DNA from 4 places in the Xanthocytophaga agilis genome. Region 1 is predicted to be linked to each of the others. Evidence: riboswitches for the same ligand, from Rfam matches in the RefSeq annotation. Region 1 holds a riboswitch; each other region holds the start of a gene.
The links. Region 1 has a riboswitch for S-adenosylmethionine ahead of QNI22_RS24050 (cysteine desulfurase family protein). Riboswitches for the same ligand answer to the same signal wherever they lie in the genome.

Region 1 (5,459 bases):
ATAGGAGCAATTAGTTCATTGGCATCTGTGGTAATCATGGCACATGAGATCTGGTTGTTGTTTTGTGAGTCATATTGCCATACACCTGCAAAGGCAAATGGTATATTCCACTTAAGTGTAATACGGTAAGGAATACGACTTTTATAGGAGACTTTTTTCCAGAGATAAAATCCATCCGCAAGGATAATGCAACGTTGTGTGAGTAACTGGGTTGTTTGAGGAGTTGTCTTTTGAGTATCCTGTTTGATAAATACCTTGTGGATTGGTGTTTTTCTGTTCTCTGAAATACCCCATATCGCTTTTGTCAACTGTTTAGGCTGCAGATCAGTAATAACAGATATAGTATTTCCCGGAGAAATATTGTATTGAGGTTCTATGGTTCCTGGGACCTTTATCTCAAAACGACGTATAATTTTTTCTTTTGGAAGACTAAAGGAATAACGATCGTACATACACTCACAAATATTCAATAAGACACGGTTCAACAAAGCCATAAAAATACAGAAAATATGGATACCTCGTTGAATTAACAACTTCACTCATCGTAATAACTTTATTAACAAAATAATTTGTCTTTGGTTGCCATAAAAAGCGATTTACTTAAACTGTTTGTTTACATGAAGCGATGATTAAGTACTTATACTTGTTTTTTATATATGTAAGTTTTTCTAAAACTCAGCGGCTGGTAGTGTAAGCTAATTCATATAAACGAATGAAGTTTTACTAATGAGAATTTATCCTTTTTTCGGGTATATAGAGTATGCTTAGTTTTAATTAATTGATATACAGAGTGTTGTATTGGTATTTTTAACCTTTAATATGATAAAGTTATCTGGTATAAAACATGTTTATTGTACTAAAAAGAACAGTCTCATCGGAAAAACTTTTACGTTAATCGATAAGAAAGATAGTAAAAGCAGGATTTTTATACCGATTATTAGATGTTTAGATAGTTATAATGCACCTATCACGTATAGTCCAATTACTAGTTAACTACAACTTCTTACAATTTGTGAGATATTTGTCTACAGGAATAGACAAGAGTGAATCATATTATATTTTAACTATGAAAAAACTAGTACTGACAATTGGTATTGCTTTAATTAGCTGTGTAATAAGCATTGCTCAACACGCTGAGTTAATGATGTTTTCAGGAGAGATTAAGGTAGATAAGCTAGAAAAAGAGGAGATTTACAAACAATTATCTTCCTGGCAGCAAGAATATATGCCTAAAGAAACCATACGAGAATCTGATAGAGGAGCAGGAGAAATAAAGGGAACATCTTATCTGGTCTATAATAGTAATGTACACGCAGCAAGTGAAGTTACTAAAGGTTTTATTTTGTTTGACTTTAAGTTTGTGGCTATAGAAGATGGTTTTCGTTATCAGATAACAAATTTTAGACATGAAGGAAAGATACGATTTCATACCATTCTGATGACTCCTAGCTTTCCCTATAAGATTAATGCAGTAGAGAAACCTTGGTATGATCTGGTTTGGAAAGATATAAGGACACAAATAAATCAACAAATGCCCAAGATGGTAGCTTCTGTAAAGGATGTTGTAGAGAAAGCTGCGTTGTTGGCTAAAAACGAAAATGAAGCAAAGGATACTCTACTAACTCAGATGGGAAATTAATATATATGATTCAATGTTGATTAATATAATTAATTGGAAAGCTTTATAGTTTCTACTATAAAGCTTTTTTGCATTTGATAATGAGTGAGTTATGAGTGAATATTAAAATGGAATAAACTAATTCTGTAATGTCTATAAAAAAAGTAGACAAATTGTTTGTTATGTTATAAACTGACTATATATTTGTGACATAATCCTGCTAATTAATACCACCATTAATTAGTTAATTTATACAGAGGAAGGGAGAGAACAGGCTCGCAGAACTTCCAGCAACTTTCTGACCACCCGGAAACAGTGCTACATCCTGACCGAATAGGTAAATATAAATTAACAATCGTATGCTAAAAACAACTTATTACTCTACCTGCGGACGAATGTGTTGCTACTGAGATAGATACATTTTTTCTGTATCACATTAACAACACAAGAGGTTAGACCTCTACTCAGACACTATATCTATGTTTAGATAGCCTGAACATACTAACTCTTATGAAGAGAAAGTTCTATTATGTCTGTTCCATATCTTTTCACTTATTATTCTTTAGTACAACTTTATGGAAATATACTTCGATAATGCAGCTACAACACCTTTAGATTCGCAGGTATTAGAAGCTATGTTACCTTACTTAGGTAAGCATCATGGTAATCCTTCATCAACACATCAATATGGAAGACGGGCTAAAGACGCAGTAGAATCAGCCAGGAATACAATCGCTACTCTGTTACATGCTTCACCTGAAGAGATTTTCTTTACATCTGGAGCCACAGAAGCAAATAATCTGGCATTGGCAGGGAGTATTCACACGTTACGTTTCCGGCATTTTATAACAAGCCCTTTAGAACATGATTCAGTGTTAAAAAGCCTGGATTTTTATCGGAAGAATTATCAGATAAGAGTTAGTCTGGTTGAGACAGATGCATGGGGTAGAGTTAATCTTGGGCACCTTCAATACTTATTACAAAAGAATCCAGCATCCTTTGTAAGTCTGATGCACGGAAATAATGAAATTGGGAATCTGAATGAAATAGAAGAAATTGGAAATATATGTCGCACCTATAAAGCTGTTTTTCATTCTGATACGGTTCAGACATTAGGGAAAAGGCAGTTAAATCTATCAAAGGTCCCTGTTCATTTTTTAGTTGGTTCAGCCCATAAGTTTCATGGGCCCAAAGGAATTGGTTTTCTCTATGTAAATAAACAGATCCATTTGCAACCATTGATACATGGTGGCTCTCAGGAAAAAAGTTTGAGAGCGGGTACTGAAAATGTTGCTGGTATTGTAGGTTTGTCAACCGCCTTATCACTTGCCTATGAGAACCTGGATGACACACAGAAATATCTGCAAAAATTAAAAGGTTATCTTATCCGAAGATTGAAGGAAGTATTTCCTCAACTTACCTTTAATGGAGATAGCGATCAACAGGATAAGAGCCTTCCCTCTATTGTTAATATCGGGTTTCCTGCTTTAGGTGATAGAGCTTTGGTAGATATACTGAATGAAAAAGGAATATATGTATCAGGAGGAAGTGCTTGTTCAAATCTGGTAGAGCATGGTTCACATGTACTTAGACAGTTGGGGCGTAATCTGGAACTAGAGAATATTCGCTTCTCATTTAGTAAATACAATACCTTGGCAGAAGTGGATTACTTGGTTAAGGTTTTATCAAATATTTATGAACCCCAAAATGTATTACAGTATGCTGGTGCGGTTAAGTGATTGTTTTTTAGTGCTTTATATAAAAAGTGAAAATTTTTTATGATAATCTCTATAAAATCTATAGGAATTATGTATTTTTGTAAAGTGAGATGAAAAGATCTGTTTTAAATACCCTGAGCAATGGCTAAATAGAATAAAAAATATATGGTGGTAAATGTATTCTTCTTATTCTCAGGCTGTTGCCAGGGTATTAAAAACTGAAAGAAGATTATCCACTTATATTTCAATAAAGGTCTTGTTTACTATGAAATTAAATTATCTGGCATTTGCAATTCCCATTTTCTTATTGTTTACAGCATTAGAATATTGGGTCGCAAGAAAACAACAGAAAGAAGATTATTTCCATTTTGACAGGTCTATTGTCAATATAAGTATTGGCATTGCTGAAAGACTTGCAGATTTATTTACAGTTGGTATTTTCTATTATTTCTATACATACATACACACTCACTTTGCTTTATTTGATATCAAACCAAGCATATTATTGTGGCTGGCATTGTTCCTATGCACTGATTTTGTCTGGTATTGGTATCATCGTCTGGCTCATGAAATTAGCTTATTATGGAGTGTACATGTAGTACATCATCAAAGTGAAGATTTTAACTATACTGTTTCTGCACGTATTACTGTTTTTCAGGCATTGGTTCGGGTTGTTTTTTGGTCTGTACTACCCTGGATCGGGTTTCCACCAGAGATGATTACAAGTATTTTATTAATTCATGGTGCATATCCTTTCTTCATTCATACACGTACTATTGGCAAACTGGGAATACTGGAATATATATTGGTAACTCCTTCTCATCATCGGGTGCATCATGCTTCAGATGAGCATTATCTGGACAAGAACTATGGAGATGTTCTTATTATCTGGGATAAGATTTTCGGGACTTTTGTTGAAGAAAAGGAAGAACCTCATTATGGTTTAACGAAGCCATTGAACAGTCATAGCTTTTTATGGCAGCACTTCCATTTTATACTGGAACTAATGTATACAGTCAAACATACCCAAGGGTGGGGCAATAAAATAAAAATCATTTTTGGTGGTCCTGATCTGGTTCCTGAATATGTAAGAGAGAAATTGGAACAAAGATTCCTTTTTAATAAGTCAGTAAATGCTAGTGGTATACGATTTAAAAATTATGTCATATGGCAGATTGGAAGTGTACTTCTTAGTTTGTTTCTGGTTATTTTATTTGAGCATCAGATTTCACTTAGCCTACAGATAGGAGTAGCACTATTAATAGTATTGACACTCATTAATTGTGGTGCCATTCTAGAACAGCGGACATGGGTCTTTTACCTGGAATATACGCGGTTGGCAACAGCTACATTATTTGCCTATATATATTTTGGGCCAACAAGTATAGTTGTATTTGGTAGCCTGTTTGTAGTAACTCTGATCTGCTTCTTTACTTGGTTTGAAAAACAGTATCTGCGTTTGATCTATGGTTCTGCTGTTGCATCTTAATTCTTATGTGAGGTTTATGTTACATTATTTTGCCTCTTATGCATGCTATTGTTGTTGGTGATTGCCAACTAAATCTAGCATTATTTTAAACAGGAAATCTGAGGGAGTTGTCGGAGAACTGTTTTTCAGTCCTATATCTAAGGACATTATTTATAAACTTATCTGTAGACTTTAAAAAACGACATATATGCAATCTCATATAAATGCCCGATCTCTTCCTTTTATTCCTGATTTTCAACCTGAATTTGCATTTGAAAACTCAATAGCGGATTATTCAACACGTTTTTTTGCTGAAAAGACTCTTATCCCTCAACCACTAACAGTTGGCGAAAAAGCTCCTTCAGCTGAATTATCACGTCAACAAGGTGTATGGCAACAGCTACCTGGACACTTATTCTCTCATTCAACAGTATCTATTGCTGACTTGGTTGAGTACAAACCACTGGTTATTAGCTTTTATACTCCAGCGTGGGGAGAATATAGCAAGTTACATCTGGACTTATTAGATAGATCACATCAAAAAATTTCAGGGCTTGGAGGACAACTACTTGTACTAACTCCTTTGGAGACAGATGAAATATCCAAGCTTATCAAAGAGACCGGATTACAGTTTAACTTCATTCATGATCAGAAT
Region 2 (5,459 bases), on a different contig from region 1:
AATGACGCGGCTGTTAAACGAGTCCATGAATTAAAAAAGCGAGAAACACCTAAACCTCTGGTGGCTATGATTTCACAAATAGGCTGGCTCCCTGAATATATGAATAAAGTGCCGGATATAGCCTGGGATCTGGTTGAATTTTCAGAACGTCCATTAACTGTGGTTTACTCCAATGGAAAAAATGTATCTTCCGATGTGTTAGCATCAGATCGAAGTATTGCGATTCGCTTAGTCAAAGACAATGATTTTCTGGTGAAGCTTATCGGAAAGTTTAATCGTGCGATTGTTTCAACTTCTGCAAATCGCCCTAATCAGTTTATTCCCAGAACACTAGATGATGTAGATCCTGAAATTGTCAAAGGCGTAGACTATGTTGTCCCAATGGATCAAAGCACCAAAAATGATTATCAGCTGGCCAATATACTCCGGTTGGAAGTCAATGGTGAAATTAAGTTTATCCGGAAATAGTAAGGGTTCAGGTATGATACCTGAACCTATCTTTCTTACTTTCCACTTATTTTTATAGAATTCATAACCTCTTTCGCAATAGGTTGCCAGCGTTCTTTTACCTGAACAGGACAATTGAAGGCCATAACATTCACTTTATTACGAATCGTTGTATATACAATATAAGAATATTGGCGTGTAACACCCTTATTAGCTGAATTAGGATCCTCATCACGCAATTCTGCGGTGTATTCCAAAACGACAAAATCCCGTTCATTAATCTGGACAACTCCTTCCTGAATAAAATCAACTTTAGTAAAGTTAGACCGGATTCCCGATTTAAAAAAGTCTTTCAACATTGCCAGATCCTGTTGCCTTCCAGGTGTAGTTGTTTGATTAAAAGAGAAATCAGCTACCCGGTCAGCACTTGAAAAACTAGCAGTTGGCTTTCGTGCTACAAAATATTTGGCGGCAATTTCATCATCTGTCATTGGATGAAAATCTTCAGGTAGCGAAACTGTAATTTGTTCTGTTAGCTTTGTCTTCTTTAGTTTAGGCACACCCTGAAAACCTATTCCCCAAGCCGTTAAAACCAATAAGAAAATCTTAAGTTGAAATCCCATAGCATTTTTAGAATAATGATGACCACAAAATAAGTGCAAAATCTGATCCCATCTCATTTTTTAAATTCTAATTGGGACATGTCTTTTTATAAAACATGAATTGTCCTCAAAACCTATACTAGGTTGATAAATGATTTTGCCATAGCTGAAGGTTTCATAAACAAATTTTGCAAATCTAAAAAACGCTTTCTACTTTTGTAACCCTGCAAGTCAATTACCCTCAACAAGTAATTGGTTTATACAGAAGACGGGAGAGAATAGGCTCGAAGAACGTCTGGCAACCTACCCTCAATGGCAAGGTGCTAAATCCTACCTAAGCTGATTAGGAAATATAAATCAAAAAATCATGCTTCTTAAAAAATCAATTTCAGGCCATTTGTGCATGACTGTGTTATTGCAACACATTCTACCAGCATTTTTTTGTGTATTGAGTTTCTTTCCTTTCCGAATGCGCTCTAGTTTGCGATGTGTGCAAAATTGTAGCGGAGTCGCATTACTCTACTAGTTTTATATACTTTAAGGAGATTTATTTGGAATTCCCTCTAAAAAAGCTGTATTTTCAAGAATCCAAATTTCAATCTTATTTAACAACCTCAAACACACCTAGTTATGTCTCAATTACGTTTCGAAACCCTACAACTGCATGCAGGTCAGGAAGTTGACCCTACTACACAATCACGTGCAGTGCCTCTTTACCAAACCACCTCCTACCAGTTCAAAGATTCTACACATGGTGCAAATCTGTTTGCCTTAAAAGAGTTTGGCAACATTTACACACGTATTATGAATCCTACTCAGGACGTTTTTGAGAAGCGGATTGCAGCATTGGAGGGAGGGGTTGCAGCACTGGCTGTAGCTTCAGGACACGCAGCACAATTTATTGCATTAAATAACATTCTCAATGTTGGTGACAACTTTGTCACTTCTCCGTTTTTATATGGAGGAAGCTGGAATCAGTTTAAAGTTTCATTTAAAAGGCTTGGTGTAGAAGCTCGCTTTGCCAAAGACAATGAACCAGCCAGCTTCGAACAATTAATCGATGAAAAAACCAAGGCTATTTATCTGGAAACGATTGGAAATCCTGGTTTGAATGTAGCAGACTTCGATGCCATTGCAGCCTTAGCCAAAAAGTATGATCTACCTGTAATCGTTGACAATACATTTGGTATTGGCGGTTATCTTTTCCGTCCATTGGAACATGGAGCCCATGTTGTTGTAGAATCAGCAACCAAATGGATTGGAGGTCATGGTACCAGTATTGGTGGGGTAATAATTGATGGTGGTAATTACAATTGGGGCAATGGAAAATACCCTCAGTTTACTGAACCTTCAGAGGGATACCACGGATTAAAGTTCTGGGAAATTTTTGGAGAAGGTAATCCTATTGGACTTCCTAATATCGCCTTCATTATCCGCTGCCGGGTAGAAGGTTTACGTGATTGGGGTCCAGCCATTAGTCCGTTTAACTCATTCCTATTCCTTCAAGGATTAGAAACCCTTTCTTTACGTGCAGATCGTCATGTGGAGAACGCACTGAAACTGGCCCAATGGCTGGAGGCACATGATCAGGTAGAAAGTGTAAACTATCCTGGTCTGCCAAGCAGCCCACATTATACACTGGCTCAAAAGTATCTGAAACGTGGAGCAGGATCAATTCTGACGTTCAACATCAAAGGAGGCAAAGATGAAGCTGAGAAATTTGTTAACAGCTTAAAGCTAACTAGCCATTTGGCCAATGTAGGAGATGCCAAGACGCTTATTATCCATCCAGCCTCAACAACTCATTCTCAATTGAATGAAACAGAACAACGCAGTGCCGGTGTAGAGCCTACATTACTGCGGGTGTCAGTAGGTCTGGAACATATTGAAGATATTAAAGCCGATTTTGAACAGGCATTTGTTAAAATTCACGAAGATAGCGCAGTATTAAATTAATATAAAAGGGTTTCATGGCTAAAATAACTAGCCATGAAACCAATCTTTTCATCCCTAATTATTAATTGAATTTGAATCTTTTACAATTCAGTTACGAACAAGAATTTACATTAGAGTCTGGAGAAACTTTAGCACGGTTCAATCTGGTGTATGGAACATCCGGCACACTAAATGAAACAAAAGATAATGTGATCTGGGTTTGTCATGCATTGACAGGAAATGCAAGTGCAGATGATTGGTGGTCAGGAATGATTGGAGAAGGTAAATTCTACAATCCTGATGAGCATTTTATTATATGTGCCAACATCATTGGTTCACATTATGGATCAACAGGGCCATTTTCATGGAATAACAAAACCGATGATCGATACTATCACGACTTTCCGTTTGTGACTATCCGGGATATGGTCAATGCCATGGAACTACTTCGTATTCACTTAGGCATTACAAAAATCCACACCTGTATTGGCGGCTCACTTGGTGGGCAACAGGCTATGGAATGGGCAATTCTGCAGCCTACTCTCATTGACAACCTGATTCTGATAGCCACCAATGCCTACCATTCAGCATGGGGAATAGCTTTCAATGAGTCACAACGTATGGCAATCGAAACAGATCCAACCTGGAAAGAAAAACGTCCGGATGCAGGTATCCAGGGAATGAAAACAGCCAGATCTATTGCCTTACTGTCTTATCGCCATTACGAAACATACACTCAGAAACAAACGTCACCTGATAAAAACAAACAGGATGATTTTCCTGCATCGTCTTATCAACGATACCAGGGTGAGAAATTGGCAAAACGATTTAATGCATTCAGCTATTGGGTATTGTCCAAAGCAATGGATTCACACAATGTAGGGCGTGGGCGTGGAGGAGTAGAAGCAGCACTACGGGTGATCCGATCCAAAACACTTGTCATAGGTATATCTACAGATATTTTATTTCCTGTATCAGAACAAAAATACTTGGCACAAACTATACCGAATGCGCAATACACAGAGATAGAATCCATTTATGGACATGATGGTTTTTTAGTAGAGTTTGAGATTTTGAGTCAGATACTAAAACAATTTTATATCTCCTCTGACATTCCGAAAGATATACCAGTAGAAAAAGAGTGAGATTTTTATTCATATAGACATATAAGTAAGACGTTACATGAGCAAGAAATTACGCATCGGTTTATTTGGCTTTGGCGTGGTAGGTCAAGGCCTTTACGACATTTTTACACATACAACAGATTTTAATGCCGAGATTGTCAAAATCTGTGTAAAAAACCCTCACAAATCCCGTCCATTACCCGCAGATCGATTTACATTCGATCCGGATGATATCTTGGGAGACCCAACTATCAATCTGGTTGTTGAAATGATCAACAACACAGAAGATGCGTATATCATTGCCAAAACAGCCCTTCAGAATGGAAAAACCGTTGTTTCTGCCAGCAAAAAAATGATTGCAGAAAATCTGGAAGAACTGGTTGCCTTACAAAATCAATACAACACACCAATTCTTTACGAAGCAGCAGTGTGTGGTAGTATTCCTATTATTCGAAACCTGGAAGAGTATTATGATAACGAGCTGCTCTACTCTGTAAGTGGTATTGTCAACGGTACTTCCAATTATATTCTCTCAAAAATATTTCAGGAAAATTTGAGTTACGAAACAGCCCTTCGTCAGGCTCAGGAAGCAGGTTTTGCAGAAACTGATCCTACTGCAGATGTAGGTGGTTTCGATGCATTGAATAAACTTTGTCTGCTGGTTACACACTCCTATGGAATTTTTGTAAAACCAGAAGAACTATTTAACTATGGCATACAATCATTGTCTAAACATGACATTCAGTTTGCAAAAGAAAAGGGATTAAAAATCAAGCTCGTAGCTCAGACCCGCAAATTGACAGATGATACCATTACTGCATTTGTTATGCCTCAATTCATTGCACCTAATGATTATCTGTATAGTGTAGAAAATGAATACAATGGTGTAGCTGTAGAAGCTGCATTTGCAGACAAACAATTTTTTATGGGCAAAGGAGCTGGAGGACATCCTACAGGTTCCGCTGTTCTTTCTGATATTTCAGCCTGTCGCTATGATTATCAGTATGAGTATAAGAAACATCAACATACCCGGATACATTATACCAATGATGTTATCCTGGAAGTATATGTGCGTTACTATCAGGAAGCTGTGCTGGATGTTATTCCTTTTTTACAAATTCATGAAAAATACAGCAGTCATAATTTCCATTATATCATTGGTGACATTAATCTTTCTGACCTTATACTAATTAAGAGCGACTTAGCTACTCAAGATCTGTTTATTGCTAATACGGGCAAAAAAACAACAGCTTCCAAGCCTTTGACAGCCCCAATATTTGTCAGTGACCAAAAATATATTTAGAAATCCACCCTATCAGAAAAAACTCTCAACTTTTTTATAAATAGTTGA
Region 3 (5,459 bases), on a different contig from region 1:
TGTTGGTTCTTTGATATCGATCAATGTCTCAAATTTGGCTGTCTTTTCATCGGTGAGAGGAAGATTACGAGTATAGGGAGTCTTCATAATCAAGTCCGTGTTTCCCGATGCACCCGTTGTTAATCCTTTTGCCAGCACTTCTCCAGTCAGATCGCTTCGAATAATAATATAGGCTCCTCCTATGCCTGTTCCAATAAATTTGGCATCTTTTGCTTTGGCTCTTACAATTACTTTTGTGGGTTGTGCAAATGCGTATAAACTCAGAAAAAGGGTTATCAGAAGTGTACAGATTCTTTCAGGTTTCATTGTATGGTCGGGAATGGTCTTGCTTATAAAGGATATAGTGTTTTGTCACCATATTGCACTACCTGTGCAAGCAATGCAGCATATTTTTTGGTATTTACTGAATCACCTTTTTGTTTGTAGACTTTGTATAATCCCCATAGTCCATTGGCTGTATTAGGATGTCTTTCGAGTAGTTGTTCGTAAGCATTAATAGCCTTATCATACTGACGAGCTTTCAGATGTGTTTCGGCCAGACTGATCAATACCGGACGTGCATAAGACGGAGGTTCGCTATATCCCAGGTCATCCTCTTTCTGTTTTGCTTTTTCCAGTAAGGCAACAGCCTCATTATAGTTATTTTCTGCACTTTTAATTACACCCTGCAATTCAAGAGAAGCCACATTCAGGTCATTTAGCCTACGGATATTGATAATATCATCAGAATGCAATTGGTGACTATTGCGCCATAACGAAGCATCCAATGCATCTGCATACTTTCTGGCATCAGCGATTTTGTTGCTTTTTACCGCATGCATTCCTGAAGCAAAGTAATATAGAGCATCTTTGTAGGCTATGGCTTTGGTTGTATATAAGCTATCCTGATCGAGCCGAATAGCAGCCAGACGATCTGCAGCCTTCTTGTAAAATCCAAAGCACAGTTCCATCTTGGCAGGTGCAATTACCCCCTGATAAAAGAAACGGCCTTCATATTTTCGTTTGCGTTCTTTAGTAGCAGGCATGCTTTTCAACTTTTCTGCATATAACAGTGCCGTTGCATACCGTCCATCTTCGGCACAGTTAGATAAAAGATAGTTGATGTTATGAATATAATTCCAGGCGTCTACTTCCGCAATTCCCTGCTCTTTCATATATGCAGAGTCGACAGCCAGCGAAGCAGCAAAGGCATCATACGCTTTTTTGTAGTCACCCAACTTATAATACACATGCCCTGGCATATGCACCATATGTCCTGAGGCAGGTGCCAAATTGGGTAACTTGGCAGAACTCTCCAGTGCCTGTTCCGGACAGCAGTTTTCCATCAGATGTATCCAGTAGTGATGAGCAGCAGCATTTTCAGGGTAATTTTTCAGCAGATCACGCAAAAGGTATTCAGCATATAGTTGTCCTTCATGGGGATTCATAGCCGCATCGTACCCTCCCATTTTGCTTAATGCCAGAAATAACTTGGCATCTATGTCTTTCGGATATTTGTGAATGATCAGTTCCAGCTTCTTCTGATATTCTTTTTTACTCCCATCTTGTTCTTCATCTCTTGCCAGTATTGCGTCTGCGTATAGCTTCTCATGTTCAGAAGCTGTTTCTTTTAGCTTTTTCAATTGTTGAACGGCTAATAATTTATCGGCTGTAAAGTCATCTCCTTCAATAGCACCAATGGCACTGTATAAACCCCAGTAAGGCATAAGAGCAACAGAATCAAGCCGAATAGCTTCTTTAAATGCACGATAGGCTTCAAAATCCCAGAAGCAGTGCAATAAAGCAACCCCCTGACTAAAATAAGCCTGTGCCTGTGCAGAAGACGTTTTTATTTTGAGATTAGAAGATCCAATTCCTTTGAGTAATTGCGGGGCAGGAAGATTATGAACATATACAGTTTCCTGCCGATAAGCCTGTATATGTGCCAGATGATTATGATCTCCTCCACCCGAATGAGCATGATGCTCTTCCTGTCTCACACGCTGAGCCAATGCGGTAGAGGAAATCAGTAACACTAGTAAGAAGTAAAATTTCATCAATACTGTATAGAGTTGTATGGTTGCTGTATTTTGTGAAAGGTAGGAAAGATTGGACTTTGGGCAGGCAATGGCAGAACCCAAAGCCAAATCAGATTGGTTAATTCCCTTTCTTACATTCACACTTTAACTATAATTATACTTTTACACTTTACTTTAGAGGCTAAAATCTGTTTTATTTCGCTTTTGCAGTAGCAGTAGATTGTCCGGTAGCAACAATGTTTACATCCAGTTCAAAATCGTCGTAGATAAACTTATCTCCAATATTGGGGAAGAAAGACTTAGAGCCATACTTGATATCGTATTTGGTTCGGTTTACTACTATCTTGGCAGTTGCTGTAGCTTTATCTTTTTCGATCTTCGCAACAGCTGGGAAGTTAACTGTGTTAGTTACACCTTTAATGGTTAGCTTTCCGGAAAGGTCATAGGCATCTCCTCCTTTTGGGGTAGCAGAAGTGATTGTCAGAGTAGCTTTTGGGAACTTCTCTACACCAAAAAAGTCATCGCCTTTTAAATGTTTTACCAGTTTGGCGTTTTGCTCACTATCTGTAATATCGGTAACAGTGATTGTTCGTGTATCAATTTCAAAAGTTCCACCTTTTAGCTTACCATCTGTTACAATCAGATTGCCACTGGTCAATGCAATGTTGCCTGTATGCTGACCAGTAAATTTCTTACCAGTCCAAACTAATTTACTGGCTTGTGTGTCTACTTTCAGAGTTGTTTGTCCCTTAGACGTTTTGTTTCCGATAAAGGATACTAAAACAGAAGCGACAATAGCAAGGAATAAAAAGGAAATACGTTTCATAATTACTGTTGGTTTAGTGGTAAATCAAAAGATAAAACTTGCAGTAGCCGTGAATATCTCTCAATCCAGGGTTCTGGAAGCAATTGGTTATAGGTAGTTGTTGATTGGTTACTTATTTTTCGATTGTAAAGACAAAGCATTTCCACCCTACCAACAAAGGCAGTTCGGCAGACAGTACATGTTTGTGATTACAAATAATAGCAGAGAGAAATTTCTGTCAACAACCACTATCTTCATAGTAGCTTGTTATAGTATAATCCATAGGCTCAACTAAGAAATAGTACATCCCTGTTGTGTGCAATAGACGTCTTACAAATGTTGAGAATAGGAGTTGTTTCATCGTCTTGTTAATTTATCTTTACCAAAATGGTCAGGATGTAGCACTGTTTCCGGGTGGTCAGAAAGTTGCTGGAAGTTCTGCGAGCCTGTTCTCTCCCTTCCTCTGTATAAATTAACTAATTAATGGTGGTGCTTAATTAGTAAGATGATGCAAATGTAGAGACTAATTTGTGATTTCCAAATCATTTCTCTACTTTTTCTGTAGAGATTATGTATTTATATATTTTTCAACTTTTAGGTTAAAAGAAAATAGTCAAAGAATACATCTTTGTGATAGTGCAAGAAGTATATTCCTATGTCAAATACTATAAATAAAAAGGTCTGAATCAATAAGACCAATAATATCTTTTCGAATCTAAGAAAGCTTACGGAAGAGTTACACCCAAAAAAGATCGTATTTGCTAATAAAATTAGTAATAGTAACCGCATATTCTGGTATTGTCTCTAACACTTCAAGTATCTATAAAGAGTGGGTTTTGGAGCAAAAAAATCAAGTTTTGGGTCATTATAGTTCTATCGCTACATTTTTGTACTAATATAATAAACCTTTTTCTCTTTTGGGTTAACGAAAATAAGTTCTGCTGCTGAAGGAGTAACACCATAACAATAAATACTCTGAGGGTAAACATAGAAGTCTTCTGCCCTTAGTTTTTCTACTGTCGGAAACCATGGTGTCTTATGTTGACAATTACCAACAAAAGTTACCGCTTGATCTAAACAGTTGGGAGGCTGTCCATCCGATACCAATTTCTTGATCTACTGTCATTTCATTTAGTTAGTTCGTCAACCGTTATATTCGTTATTTTTATTTCATAAACGTCAAGATGGTCGCCGGTGAATGAATGTGCGGAATTATAGCTATTCAAGACTTTTTCAATCCTCTCGTCGCCAAGTCCACACCAGTTTAATACAAATCTCACGTCTGATTTAGTTGCCTTACCTTCTACGTCTCTGTTGCCCAAAGTCATTGAGTATATTACATAACAACCAATAACTATTACTCCTATCAGTGAAATTCCGCCCCAGATTGTCAGTAGCAGCCTGCTTACTTTAACCATTTTTTCTTTCAAACCTATTTTAGCATTTTTTGTCAGTTGTATTTTCATATCATGGAATATAACTGGTAAATAAACGAACCTTTCTTTGACTTCAAATAAAGATACAGAATGTATAATTATATTATTCAAGCCTCAATTGTGTCCCATTCCTCAAATCTTAGTCATCATTTGCTTAACAAGATCGATTAGCTTGAATTGATTAATCTGATTGGGCTTATACATGTCCCAAATTGGGAATAGCTTTTAGCTCATATGTAACTCCTCTATAAAGTGAGCAAGGAGAAAGACTGGAGTAACAATATGGATTCTTCCTTGTAACAAAGCATAAGCAATATCAGCACTCCTATCAGCATATCCTCCTGCCTTCATGGGTTTGATAATACCATTTTTGACAGGAGGTTGTAGGAACAGGCAAAGGCAATCCTGCCAACGCTAAAGCAATAATGGTTATACCAAGTACGACTACCGTCCAGTCTTCGGTAAAGATAAATCGTGTTTTTTCAGGAAGGGTTTGAGTAACTCGAGACATCGAAATCAGGTTAGCTATATTTTTATAAATGTATTTTAATTCAAAAAAGGCTTTAGAGGCATAATAGGTGTTTTAAAGATATCTTTCAGAGCTCTTTTGGCCGCATAATATCCACACATACCATGTACGCCTCCACCAGGAGGCGTTGAAGAAGAGCAGATATAAATGCCTTTGGCTGATGTTTTATAGGGAGAAAGACGCAAAGCGGGCCGTGTATATAATTGAGTCAAATCAATCACTCCACCATTAATGTCTCCACCTATATAATTTGGATTGTACGATTCCATTTGTATCGTATTCATAGTATGCCGGGCTAGAATACGGTCTTTGAAACCAGGGGCAAAACGCTCAACCTGATCCTCAATTGCATTGGTCATATCTACTGTGGAACCATGAGGTACATGGCAATAGCCCCATAGGGTTTGCTTTCCTTCTGGTGCACGTGAAGGGTCGAAAGCACTTTGTTGAGCTAGTAACACAAAAGGAGCTTTTGGATGTTTGCCGCTCCATATCTCTTTCTCAGATAGGGCTATTTCCTGAAAAGTGTTCCCCAGATGAAGGGTTCCTGCCTGTTTGCACTCTGTCGCTTTAAAAGGAACAGGACCATCCAACGCCCAATCTACTTTAAATACGCCCATGCCATATTTATAATTGTTAAGTTGCCAGCGGTACAGTGGGGAAAACTGATC
Region 4 (5,459 bases), 130 kb from region 1:
CCGCTTTTTTCTGCCTCTATAAATGGTAGCAGATAGGCTACCGCTTTTTTCATTACCCGCGCCGATTTTACAACTTGAGGAAGAAACATTTTTCCAGCGCCAAACAGATCGCCCACCACATTCATGCCATCCATTAGCGGTCCTTCAATAACTTTTAATGGACGATCTACTTGCTGACGAGCCTCTTCTACGTCCTGATCGATATAATCTACAATACCTTTTACAAGACTATGAGTCAGACGTTCACCTACTGTTCCGTTACGCCATGCAAGGTCTTCAACTTTTTCCTTGCCTTGAGCTTTTACTGTTTCTGCAAATGCGATTAGTCTTTCTGTTGCATCCTGACGGCGGTTAAGCAACACATCCTCTACGAGTTCCAGTAAATCTTTAGGAATGTCATCATATACTGCCAGCTGACCAGCATTGACAATGCCCATATCCATTCCAGCCTTAATTCCATGGTACAGGAAAGCAGAGTGCATAGCTTCACGTACATGGTCATTACCTCTGAAACTAAACGATATATTGGATACCCCACCTGATACTTTTGCATAAGGAAGGTTTTCTTTTATCCATTTGGTTGCATTAAAAAAATCAACCGCATAGTTGTTGTGTTCTTCAATACCTGTTGCAACTGTCAGAATATTAGGGTCAAAGATGATATCTTCAGGTGGGAAGCCTACTTCTTTTACGAGAATGTTGTATGCTCTTTCACAAATCTGAATCCTGCGTTCATAGGAATCTGCCTGTCCCTGTTCATCAAAAGCCATTACTACAGTCGCTGCGCCATAACGCAGTATCTTATGTGCATAGTCTTTGAATTTTTCTTCTCCTTCTTTTAGAGAGATAGAATTTACAATCGCTTTGCCCTGTACACATTTCAATCCTGCTTCAATAACCTCCCATTTGGAAGAGTCTATCATGATTGGAACACGGGAAATATCAGGTTCGGCTGCTATCAGATTCAGAAAAGTGGTCATCACTTCTACAGAATCAAGCATCCCTTCATCCATATTAATATCTATGACCTGGGCTCCACCTTCTACCTGCTGACGTGCTACACTCAGGGCTGCTTCATAATCCCCTGTTTTAATAAGTCGTGCAAATGCTTTTGAACCTGTTACATTGGTTCGTTCCCCAACATTGATGAAGTTAGTTTCTTTGGTTACCCTTAATGGCTCCAGACCTGACAGTTTCATTGTCTTGTCAAACTGAGGAAGAGGACGTGGCTGATAGTTGGCTGCTACTTTTGCAATAGCCTGAATATGATCAGGCGTAGTACCACAGCAACCACCTATTATATTGACAAAGCTATCTGACAGAAACCCTTCTACAATGGCTGCCATCTCATCCGGAGATTGATCATATTCTCCAAATTCATTGGGGAGTCCTGCATTAGGGTATGCAGAGGTAAAGAAAGGAGATTCTTTTGCTAATGTTTGGACATACGGACGCATTAAGTCTGCACCTAGTGCACAGTTAAGTCCTACAGAAAGCAACGGCAGATGTGATACAGAAGTTAAGAATGCTTCCGTTGTCTGCCCGGATAGAGTACGTCCGGATGCATCTGTGATGGTTCCGGAAACCATGATAGGCAAAGGCTGCTTATCTTTGTTATTGACAAAGAATAAATCAATGGCAAATAAAGCTGCTTTAGCATTAAGCGTATCAAAAATGGTTTCTACCAATAGTATATCCGCTCCACCATCAACAAGTCCGCGTACCTGTTCATAATAAGCGTCAACCAGTTGATCAAACGTAATAGCACGATAGCCAGGATTGTTAACATCTGGCGACAACGATGCCGTACGGTTGGTTGGCCCCATAGCACCTGCTACAAAGCGAGGCTTTTCAGGGTATTTTGCATTAAATTCTATAACAGCTTCTTTCGCTACTTTAGCCGACTCATAGTTTAATTCATATACCAGATCTTCCATATGGTAGTCTGCCATTGCGATAGAAGTACCCGAGAAGGTATTAGTTTCAATGATATCCGCTCCTGCTTCCAGATATTTGGTATGGATTTCCTTGATGATTGCTGGTTGTGTAATAGATAATAGGTCATTGTTACCTTTCAAATCATGGGGGAAATCCTTAAAGCGTTCTCCTCTGTAGTCTTCTTCTGTCAGATGATACCGTTGAATCATGGTTCCCATGGCTCCATCAAGTATGAGGATACGTTGCTTGAGAATATCGCGAATGTCAGTCATGTAGGTATAGGTATATGTTAATGTCGATGTATGGTATATATTCTTAGTATATTGGTAGAGGTTATTTCTTATGTAGGAATCCAATCGTTAGTGTAAAAGGCAGACATATAACTCTTAAAATTGTAAATCTCATAGGGGGCGAGTCCTTTCTGCTGATTATCATAGGGTATTTGCTCTTCTCTATCCAGACGCAAACCTAGTGTTTTAGAATTGAGTATATAGGCATCCAAAGCAAGTCCAGATTGTGGCCTGTATAAATACTTGTTCTGATCAAAAAGGTCAATAGGATAATTAGCTAAAATACCTCCATCTACCATCACGTTTACCTTCTGGCCAGGCGCAGGTTTTGCTATAGTATTACCAAGAGAATCTATAAACATGGCTTTAAAATACAGAGGTATCGACATGGAAATACGAACTGCATCTGATACTTTCATGGCTGGATAGATTTCGTATGACAACGCTTCGACCTTTTGTTGGGTAAGATTGGTGCCTGTGACATATAAATCCCTCATACCGTTTGGGCCTGCCATAGTATGTAGCTGGTCCAGTGTAATATTGTCAAGTCCTGTTTTGGCCTTTAGTTGTTCTTCCAGCCATTTTGTAAACTTTTCACTCCTGTACCAGTTATAATATTTAACAAGGCTATTACTATCACCTATAAATACGAAACGGCCATCGTTCATTTTTTTTACAGGCATAGCATAGATGAGTTGTCTGATTTCATCTGCCGAATATCCTACAGCCAGAAGAGCGGCCTGTATAGCTCCCGCTGATGTGCCACCTACCCGAGTAATCGAATCCAGTATACCCCTCTGCTCCGGTTCCTTAATAGCACCACTATAGGCTATACCCCGAATACCGCCTCCTTCCATTACCAGATTTCGATAAACGGCTGTGGCCTGGCCAAAGCATTGACCAGTTACATAATATGCAAAGAATAGGAAAAAGAGATATCTCATTCCAGTTATTTTTAGCGCCTATACGTATGCAGTTCCAGAGAGGAGGATCATTTGATGGGTTGCAAATGAGGCTTCTTCCTTATCTTTCCCCAAAAAATAGTTTGTTCTGGGGTGGAAAGTAGCACCTTTTTTTACGTTTCAGAGATGCAATTCTGGTAGTAGTAAGATATCTGAAACGAAAAACGGTTGCCAAGACATCATTGGGTCCATTCCCTCCGTCTTTCTGGATAAGCATTTGTGTACAAAGGTATATAATTAAAAGGAAGATAAAAAATAGATACATAGTGATTCATTTATACAAAAAAATCATGGTATCCACAGGAATAAGAACTATCTATGGGAATGTATCCAAAACAAAGGTGCTATTTTTGTTCTGATAGATGGCAAAGAATAGTGTGGATACATGTTGTTACATTTTAAACATCCTTCATTTTTTTTATTTATGAAATTAGGTGCCATCGATATAGGGTCAAATGCTGCCCGTATGCAAATCAGTCTGGTATTATATGATGGAGATAAAGTGTCTTTTAAACAGGTAGAGTACATTCGATTTCCACTTCAATTAGGGAAAGATGTTTTTCATTCTGGCGTAATTGGTCCTCAGCGCGAAGCAAATCTGACCAAGTTTATACATGCCTGTAAGTTGTTGTTTGAATTGCATGAAGTAGATCAGTTTCGTCTTTGTGCTACATCTGCTATGCGTGAAGCAGAAAACGGACCCGATATTGTAAAGCGGATTCAGGAAAAACTGAATATGCGTATTCAAGTCATCACAGGCAATCAGGAGGCTGAGTTGGTCAATAATGTAGTAGTACGTGAATTGGATACAGCTACTTATGTGCACATTGATGTAGGAGGAGGGAGTACTGAATTGAATGTATATGTAAATCAGAAAAAAATTGCAGCCCGGTCTTTCAAGATTGGCTCAGTACGATTACTGGAAGAGCCTAAAAAAGCTGCGCGTCAATGGAAGTCCATGAAAGAATGGTTGGAAGAAGAACTTAGAGGGCTTTCAGAGCCTATCTATGCTGTAGGAACAGGAGGGAATATCAGTAAAATTTATGAGATGGCTAAACTTTACCAGTTCACACAACAGAGTGTAAGTGGAATGGTAAGTCGGGACGATATTGCAACCATTCATGATTTTGTAATGCGGCATTCTGTAGAAGATCGGATCAATAAACTACGTTTGAACCCTGATCGGGCGGATGTTATTGTACCTGCAGCAGAAATATATTTATATGTAATGCAGTGTGCCAATGCTGATCTGATCAAAGTGCCTGAAATAGGTCTGATTGATGGGATTATACAAGGACTCTATGAGAAAATAAAAAAGTTAAGAGTATAAAAAAGTAAAAGCCCGTTTATTCTTCTTTACAAACGGGCTTTTACTTTTTGATAATAAGGTCTTATCGTCTTTTCCACTGGAGGAGTTTCAGTTTCCAGTAGAACCATGAATCTACATCGCCATTGTGTACATGGAACTCACTACGATAAATCTTGTCGAAAAGCTTAATCGCATCATCAAGCTGATTGTTTTTTAAATACGACCATGCTAGGTAATATTCAGCTTCCTGATAATAATCATATGTGTTTTCTTTTGCAGATAGATATAGAACTTGCTTAAAACAATAGATTGCAGCAGAGGCTTGATTTATGGCAAGGTATGCATTGCCTGCAAGAAACGTTTCTGTAAGACCTTTCTCTTTGCTTCCCTTATATAATTCTACTACACGCACATAGTTAGCATTAGCGTACTCTGTGTGAATAAGATATTCTGTTTTGGGATGTTTGGGGCCTGCTTCGCCACGAACTGCATCGGAGGTAAAACTACTAAAGTCATCGCTATACAGGCTATTGGGAGTCAGTGACATAAAACCAATAGCTGACCAGGCAACGATAAGGAACACAATAATAGCTGCTATTCGTAAATAAAAGCGTATATTTTGTGTAGATGTATCCTGATTCTTTTTCTGTAAGCTTACCATTTTCTTATGGATTTCTTTTAATTCTTCACGTTGTCCATAGCTGCGAATCAACGTGCTGGCTGTACGTATTGATGTTACTTCTTCCTGTAAAGAAGAGTTAATTGAGAGTTGGTCTTCAAACTTGGCTTTCTCTCCGGTATTGAGTTCATTACGCAGGTATGCATCTATGTATTCCCAGCGTTCTTGTTGTGTGTTATTCAGTTCCATATGCCAGTAGTTCTTTAACTGTGTTTTTCATACCCGGATTCGTATCAATCCAATCAATTAGCTTCTTCATGCACTTGTACTTCTGATTACGA

Region 2: linked by a shared signal. The riboswitch ahead of QNI22_RS07080 (O-acetylhomoserine aminocarboxypropyltransferase/cysteine synthase family protein) and the one ahead of QNI22_RS24050 (cysteine desulfurase family protein) in region 1 are both predicted to bind S-adenosylmethionine.
Region 3: linked by a shared signal. The riboswitch ahead of QNI22_RS36360 (YceI family protein) and the one ahead of QNI22_RS24050 (cysteine desulfurase family protein) in region 1 are both predicted to bind S-adenosylmethionine.
Region 4: linked by a shared signal. The riboswitch ahead of QNI22_RS24585 (patatin-like phospholipase family protein) and the one ahead of QNI22_RS24050 (cysteine desulfurase family protein) in region 1 are both predicted to bind S-adenosylmethionine.

The regions. Positions count from the first base shown of each region.
Region 1 is NZ_JASJOU010000009.1:220,781-226,239, reverse strand. Features, by position in the region: gene QNI22_RS24060 (SOS response-associated peptidase) at 1-452, opposite strand, end outside; gene QNI22_RS24055 (DUF4468 domain-containing protein) at 1,067-1,639, shown strand; SAM riboswitch class I at 1,865-1,968, shown strand; gene QNI22_RS24050 (cysteine desulfurase family protein) at 2,194-3,357, shown strand; gene QNI22_RS24045 (sterol desaturase family protein) at 3,602-4,825, shown strand; gene QNI22_RS24040 (redoxin domain-containing protein) at 5,013-5,459, shown strand, end outside.
Region 2 is NZ_JASJOU010000002.1:102,720-108,178, forward strand. Features, by position in the region: gene QNI22_RS07070 (L-threonylcarbamoyladenylate synthase) at 1-468, shown strand, start outside; gene QNI22_RS07075 (hypothetical protein) at 504-1,070, opposite strand; SAM riboswitch class I at 1,304-1,408, shown strand; gene QNI22_RS07080 (O-acetylhomoserine aminocarboxypropyltransferase/cysteine synthase family protein) at 1,680-3,005, shown strand; gene QNI22_RS07085 (homoserine O-acetyltransferase family protein) at 3,077-4,129, shown strand; gene QNI22_RS07090 (homoserine dehydrogenase) at 4,167-5,411, shown strand.
Region 3 is NZ_JASJOU010000021.1:20,989-26,447, forward strand. Features, by position in the region: gene QNI22_RS36350 (hypothetical protein) at 1-306, opposite strand, end outside; gene QNI22_RS36355 (tetratricopeptide repeat protein) at 330-2,159, opposite strand; gene QNI22_RS36360 (YceI family protein) at 2,212-2,844, opposite strand; SAM riboswitch class I at 3,194-3,297, opposite strand; gene QNI22_RS36365 (hypothetical protein) at 3,951-4,289, opposite strand; gene QNI22_RS36370 (hypothetical protein) at 4,588-4,770, opposite strand; gene QNI22_RS36375 (phytoene desaturase family protein) at 4,806-5,459, opposite strand, start outside.
Region 4 is NZ_JASJOU010000009.1:347,901-353,359, reverse strand. Features, by position in the region: gene metH (methionine synthase) at 1-2,210, opposite strand, end outside; gene QNI22_RS24585 (patatin-like phospholipase family protein) at 2,279-3,172, opposite strand; SAM riboswitch class I at 3,249-3,406, opposite strand; gene QNI22_RS24580 (Ppx/GppA phosphatase family protein) at 3,615-4,520, shown strand; gene QNI22_RS24575 (tetratricopeptide repeat protein) at 4,582-5,367, opposite strand; gene QNI22_RS24570 (RNA polymerase sigma factor) at 5,354-5,459, opposite strand, start outside.